3 regions of the Syntrophomonas erecta subsp. sporosyntropha genome follow, and region 3 is predicted to be linked to each of the others. Evidence: predicted binding sites of a transcription regulator. Region 3 holds the regulator's gene; each other region holds the start of a gene.
What was found. The regulator LexA, encoded in region 3, represses DNA repair genes until DNA is damaged. The targets are predictions, from matches to a motif close to CNAACANNTGTTNG.

Region 1: the regulator LexA is predicted to act here: its motif matches at 1,096-1,109, upstream of uvrA (excinuclease ABC subunit UvrA).
Region 2: the regulator LexA is predicted to act here: its motif matches at 1,256-1,269, upstream of dinB (DNA polymerase IV).

What each region holds. Positions count from the first base shown of each region.
Region 1 is NZ_AP042459.1:1,408,000-1,410,280, forward strand. Features, by position in the region: gene uvrB (excinuclease ABC subunit UvrB) at 1-955, shown strand, start outside; gene uvrA (excinuclease ABC subunit UvrA) at 1,251-2,281, shown strand, end outside.
Region 2 is NZ_AP042459.1:652,679-654,959, reverse strand. Features, by position in the region: gene dinB (DNA polymerase IV) at 81-1,244, opposite strand; gene ACZ5Q0_RS03020 (hypothetical protein) at 1,380-1,526, opposite strand; gene ACZ5Q0_RS03015 (nuclease-related domain-containing protein) at 1,670-2,281, shown strand, end outside.
Region 3 is NZ_AP042459.1:81,606-83,886, forward strand. Features, by position in the region: gene ACZ5Q0_RS00415 (tRNA lysidine(34) synthetase) at 215-943, shown strand; gene lexA (transcriptional repressor LexA) at 1,033-1,650, shown strand; gene glnA (type I glutamate--ammonia ligase) at 2,068-2,281, opposite strand, start outside.

The DNA of each region.
Region 1 (2,281 bases), 1.3 Mb from region 3:
TATGTATGAAGGGGATCGCTCCCGTAAGCAAAATCTGGTTAATTTCGGATTTCGTCTGCCTTCGGCCCTGGATAACCGGCCCCTTAAGTTTGCGGAGTTTGAGGAGAAGATAAACCAGGTAATATATGTTAGTGCTACTCCCGGTGATTATGAACTGGAACAGAGTCAGCAGGTGGTGGAACAGATTATCCGTCCTACCGGACTGATTGATCCTGAGGTGGTAGTACGGCCCACTCAGAACCAGGTTGATGATCTCATGGAGGAGATAAGGCAGACGGTAGGCAAAGGCTACCGGGTTTTGGTTACTACCCTTACTAAGCGCATGGCAGAGGATTTGTGTGATTACCTGGCTGATGCCCATATAAAGGTACGTTACATGCATTCTGATATAGATGCCCTGGAAAGGTTGGAAATACTTCGCGACCTGCGTAATGGGGTTTTTGATGTATTGGTAGGGATAAATCTACTACGGGAGGGCCTGGATTTGCCGGAGGTGGCGCTGGTGGCTATACTGGATGCCGACAAAGAGGGCTTTTTGCGTTCTAAACGCTCCTTAGTTCAGACTATTGGCCGGGCGGCCCGCAATGTTGAAGGTAGGGTCATCATGTATGCTGATGTAACTACCCCCTCGATGCAGGAGGCTATTAATGAGACTAATCGTCGCCGGGAAAAGCAAATGGAATATAACCGGGTAAACCATATTACACCTGAGACGATTAAAAAAGCAGTTTTTGCAGCCGTAGAGGCTACTATAGCAGAAGAACCCTCTGAGTATGAGGTGCATAATTTCCACAGTATGGCCCGCGAAGAACGGGAACATTTGGTGGCCGAAATAGAAAAGGATATGCGCCAGGCGGCTGAAAGTTTGGAGTTTGAGCGGGCCGCCCAGTTACGGGATCTAATCCGAGAACTGCAGGCCCCGCCCGGTAAAAAATCCAGAAAACGCCGCCGGTAATGGAAAAGTAGGGAGTAGAGCCGGAATACTTATGCACATAAATGTGGGCAGGGAAATAAACATTTGTTTAGGTACCTATTAACGTTAGTTGATAATAACCAAAATGTGTTTAGATGCATATAAACATTAGTTTAGAATACCCAACATTTGTTTAGATAATGTTTTAAAAGGCTTAATCCTCAGGGTTTATATGCTTATATTTCGGATGTAAACTTAAGCCGCTGTAAACTTTTTAGTCCTAAATAGAATGCAAAGAAAAATGTTGAGGGTTATTACAGTAAAGGGTGAAATTTCAGTGAAGAATGTTATTTTGATAAAAGGTGCCCGGGAACATAATCTGCAAAATATTGATCTAGTCATTCCCCGGGACAAGCTAATAGTATTTACCGGTGTGTCTGGTTCCGGTAAGTCCAGTCTGGCCTTTGATACTATTTATAGTGAAGGACAGCGCCGCTATGTAGAATCACTGTCTACCTATGCCCGCCAGTTTCTGGGGCAGATGGATAAACCGGATGTAGATTATATAGAAGGATTGTCTCCTTCTATTTCGATAGATCAAAAGTCTACCTCTAATAACCCGCGGTCTACCGTGGGAACAGTTACAGAAATTTATGATTATTTGCGCTTGCTTTTTGCCCGGGTGGGGCGGCCCCATTGTCCCCACTGTCACCAGCCTATTCGTCGGCAAACTATTGACCAGATCGTGGATACCCTGATGAACCTTCCTCGCAAAAGCAAGATTAAGGTGCTGGCTCCGGTGCTAAAAGGACAGAAGGGTGAACATAAAAAAGTTCTGGCTAACCTTTTCCGGGACGGGTTTGTGCGGGTTATTGTTGACGGCTATGAGTATACTTCTGACGAAGAGATCCAGCTTAATAAAAATAAAAAACATGATATTAGTGCGGTAGTAGACCGTCTGGTCATTAAAGAGGGGATTCGGAGCCGGTTGGCAGAATCTCTGGAATTGGCTTTTGAACTAAGCGAAGGCAGTGTGAATATTCGCCTCATCAAGGACGATAAAAGCGAAGAAGATATGCTTTTTAGCCGGGAGTTTGCCTGTCCGGACTGTGGATTTAGCCTGCCCGAACTAAGTCCCCGGATGTTTTCTTTTAATAGCCCGTTTGGAGCCTGTCCGGATTGTGATGGTCTGGGGGAAAAGCGAGAGATTGACCCCTCTCTGGTTTTGGACCTGGAGAAGAGTTTGGAAGATGGAGCCATTATCCCCTGGTCAAGCAGTTTTTTCACTTATTATAATCAGGTTTTAGCGGCGGCGGCTGAACAGTATGGTATTCCTATGGATCGCCCTCTCAAAGAACTGAATGAAAA
Region 2 (2,281 bases), 570 kb from region 3:
GATGCCATTGTATTATGTCTAATATAATTAACCATTTCCACTTTTTTCTGACAGAAAAGCTGCCTAAGGCTTAAGAAAATTTATGGTTTATCAGTTTCAGGAGATTTTAGTCGTACCGCCCGGGTAATAACGGCCCCTTCGAAGCGAAGCTGGAGATTATCTAGCAAATGATCGATTTTGCCATCCGTATTATTAAATAAGGCAGGTTGTTCCAAGCCTTCGCAAGTAAGACCACTTAAACCTACTCCTACTAGTCTTAGTGGTACCTTTTTCAGACCAGAATGGTCATACATGTTATAGGCGGTTGTGAATATTTCCAGGTCAGTTTCGGTAGGAGAGTCCATAGTTTGGCGACGGTGTAAAGTTTTAAAATCACTGGTGCGTAATTTTAGCATGATAGTTCGGGCCTTAAGACCTTCTCTTCGTAAACGGAGCCCTACTTTATGGCTTAGCTCCATAATGGCTGATCTGATAAGGGAAGGATCAGCCAGGTCATTTCCAAAGGTAGTTTCATTACTAATAGATTTAATATTTGTACCTGATACCACCGGTCGACGGTCAATACCCCGGGCCAGGTCCAGGTAGAAATCAGTATTAGAGCCAAAAACATCCGTTAGCTTACTGCGAGGAATAAAAAAGAGGCTGCCTACGGTGTCGATTCCCAATTGGCGAAGACGTCCGGCGGTTTTTTCCCCAATTCCCCACAGGCACGTGACGGGGAGACCAGGTAATACGGTGGATATCATTGTAGAGGTGAATTCCATCATCCCATCTGGTTTGGCCATATTAGTAGCCAGCTTGGCTAAAAATTTATTGGGGCCGATACCTACAGAAATTGTCAGACCGGTTTCATCAAGTACACGGCTGCGTATTAAGGAAGCTATATGACGGGAGGAACCGAACAAGCGGTGACAACCGGAAACATCCAGGAAAGCTTCATCTATGGAAAGGGCTTCCCATATTGGGGTAAAATCCTCAAAAATAGAGAATACCTGCCGGGAAACCTTCTGATAGTGTTCCATTCTGGGCGGAAGAAAGATAGCCTGCGGGCAGAGACGATATGCCTGATTAATGGGCATGGCCGAATGAATGCCATACTCACGGGCCTCGTATGAACAGGTCGATACTACCCCACGTTGACCGGGAAGTGCTCCCACAATTACTGGTTTTCCTCGTAACTGGGGATTATCTCTTTGCTCTACTGAAGCATAAAATGCATCTAGATCACAGTGTATTATATCCATAGCTTCATCTCCGAACAGGGGTTTGTTTAAAATACATATTAATACATTAGCATAAAAAAAGGTAGATGAAAAATAGGCAGTTAAATAACCGGGAGAGTTAACTACCCCCGGTTATCCCTGACTTATTAAAAACTTTTATTCCTGGATTAGATGATTGTCATCATCATTATTAAAATCATACACTTGATAGAGAGGATCGTTTAAATGCTCAAGCAGTAAGGGATTATTACACACGATGTCAAAGAGGTAAGCGGTTTTTTTGTCCTTTTGATGGTCAGGCATTTATTCACCCCCTTTTTTGTAGTGTACCACCTACAGTTTGCAAATATTGATAAAGGAAATGTCATTTTATAACCTATCCAAGAGTGGGTATTCTGATATAATAAAGACAAATCAGCAATTAAAAGTAGCCAAAGGAGGTTGACGTGAAGTTTATCTGGATAATAACCCCTATTGTTATTGTTTCTTTAGCGGCGGTTTATTTTATATGGGCCGTAAAAAAACGGGAGAAACGATACAGTATCGAAAAGGAAATTATTAAAAGTGGTAATCGGGGTGAATATAAGGTACAGGCCGTTTTGCGTGCTTTGGAAAATCCAAAATCACGGTATCGAGTTTATCACAACATAAGACTGGGGCCTGATGCTGAGCATACTAATGAATATGATACTGTTATATTAGGGCCTAATGGGATCTTTCATATTGAAACTAAAAATTATGGTGGGGAACGCGGAGGGATTATTGATATAGATAGTCAGCAGAATTGGATACTACATAAAAAAAGTGGTTATTCTAAACTGATTACTAATCCTTCTGGACAAGTTGATTCTCACGAATATCGGCTGCAAGGTTTTCTTAATCGGGTAGTGGGAATTAAAAAATTGCCTACTCAGGGTATAATTGTTTTGTCATGTGATGATATAACCCTTCGGTTTAATACTAAAACGGAAAGCGACATTCCTATCCTAAGTCGTCACGAATTAGTTCCCTATATTAAAAGCTATAACCAGGGGAAAGTAGTTCTTTATCCGCGTACT
Region 3 (2,281 bases):
CAGGTATTTAATTTTTTGAGAGAACTGCTAAACAGAAGTAGTTCTCTCTCTTAATTCCTAAAACCATCTTATTTCCTGGCCCTCGCCAGCTTATCCATTATGTTTAAAAACTAACCCCTTAAGTACAGGCTAATTACACATTAACTTGAATTATCACTAGATTTGTTATGATTAGTGTATGTCCATCTTTTAATCTAAAAAGGAAACAATTTTAATGAATAAAAGACACATAAAAATTATATTCCGGCAGGTACGGGATGCTAATCTGAAATACCGGCTAATTGAAGACGGGGACCGGGTAGCAGTAGGGATGTCTGGTGGTAAAGATAGTTTTACCCTGCTTTATCTCTTGTTTCTGCTGCGAAAATACACCCCGCTTAATTTTGAGCTATATCCTATTTATATTGACCTGGGTTGGGACAATGAGATTGATAGCCTTAAAGACTTTTGTTCTCAATTAGGTCTGCCCCTGACTATAGAAACAACTAACATCGGTGAGATTGTGTTCCATGCCCGTCAGGAAAGGCACCCTTGTTCCCTATGTGCAAACCTGCGTCGGGGGGCTTTAAATAGAACCGCGAAAAGTTTCTACTGCAACAAGGTGGCTCTGGGACACCACCTGAACGATGTAGTAAATACCCTTTTTATGTCTATGTTATACGAAAGCCGCTTCCAGGTATTTAAACCTAAGACCTATCTGGATCGTATGGACATCACGGTAGTCCGTCCCCTGGTTTATGTAGAGGAGCATGCTATTCAATTACTAGTGGAATCTATGGGCTGGAATATTGTTGAAAACCGTTGTCCGGCCGATGGTACCACCAAAAGAACGGAAATCTCAGCCTTGCTAAACCATATCGAGGCAATCTATCCGGGCGCCCGTCGTAAATTTTTAGCCAGTCTGGAAAACGTAGGCCCGGATGTCTTTTGGAAGGACCAATAGCAATATATTTTAGATTTTTAAAGGAACATATGTTTTGGATACTTTCTCAAATATGTTATAATTGGTTAAAAATCTAGGGAGGTCCGCATATGACCGATAACCAGCATCTTAATGAAAGAGAACAAGCCATTCTCGACTATATAAAAGACAGAATACGCAATGTTGGTTACCCTCCATCAGTGAGAGAAATCGGCCGGGCCGTAGGATTAAAATCCAGTTCAACTGTACATTCCTATCTAATCCAGTTGGAAGAAAAGGGTTTTATACGAAAAGATCCTGCTAAACCCCGGGCCATAATACCGGTGGATAACGATATGTCTGTAGCCGAGGAGGCCCTAAGACTGCCGGTAGTAGGTCAAGTGGCGGCAGGAACCCCCATTCTCGCTGAACAAAATATTGACACTTACCTGCCCGTACCCCAGGACCTGGTAGGTAGCGGCAACCACTTTATATTACGGGTTAAAGGGGAAAGTATGATAGAAGCTGGTATTATGGATGGAGATTATCTGATTGTACGCCAGCAAAGTGACGCCTCCAATGGTGAAATTATAGTGGCTCTACTTGATGACGATGCCACCGTAAAACGCTACTATTTGCGGGATGGCTATGTGGAACTCAAACCAGAAAATTCGTCTATGGAACCGATTATAGCTCCCCATATTCAGATAGTAGGCAAAGTAACCGGATTGATGAGAAAGATTAGTTAAAAAGATATTGGAATGATTTGATTAAAGCTCCTGGCAGGTTTATTACCTAATCCAGGAGCTTTTGCGATCAGATAAACATTTATGGTTTGATTTTCTCCGGGAAAGCCCCTAAACCAGCTGGTTTGAATACATAATTATACCGGGCCCGTTAAACGACACATGGTTGAAACACCCTCTTAAGGCCTAGCAGTGGAAAAGAGTGAGCGGTCTCTCCCCAGGGCGCCATTAATATCCACTACCTTTCATCACTAAGGTCGTTGAACATGGATGTGAATCGGTCCCTTACCCCGGAACCTTAGACAAGCTAGTGTTTCCCAGGCGGAACATGACTATCGAAATATTTATGTTGCTTATGCCTTTATTTCTTTTTGGTTGGAGTCAATAAATGGGGAAAGAAAGCAAGGAGTCCCGTGCTTCCTAGAATTTCTCCAGGTATTGGTCAATTTCCCAATCATAAACCCGGGAACTATAGCTTTCCCATTCCTTCATTTTTGCCAGAACAAAACGGGAATAAATATGGTCCCCTAGTGCTTCCTGAATTAGTTTATCCCGGCTTAGCTCGTTAACTGCTTCGTAGAGGTTTTCCGGTAAAGAATGAATACCTTTGAGATTGCGAGTAGCCAGATCCATT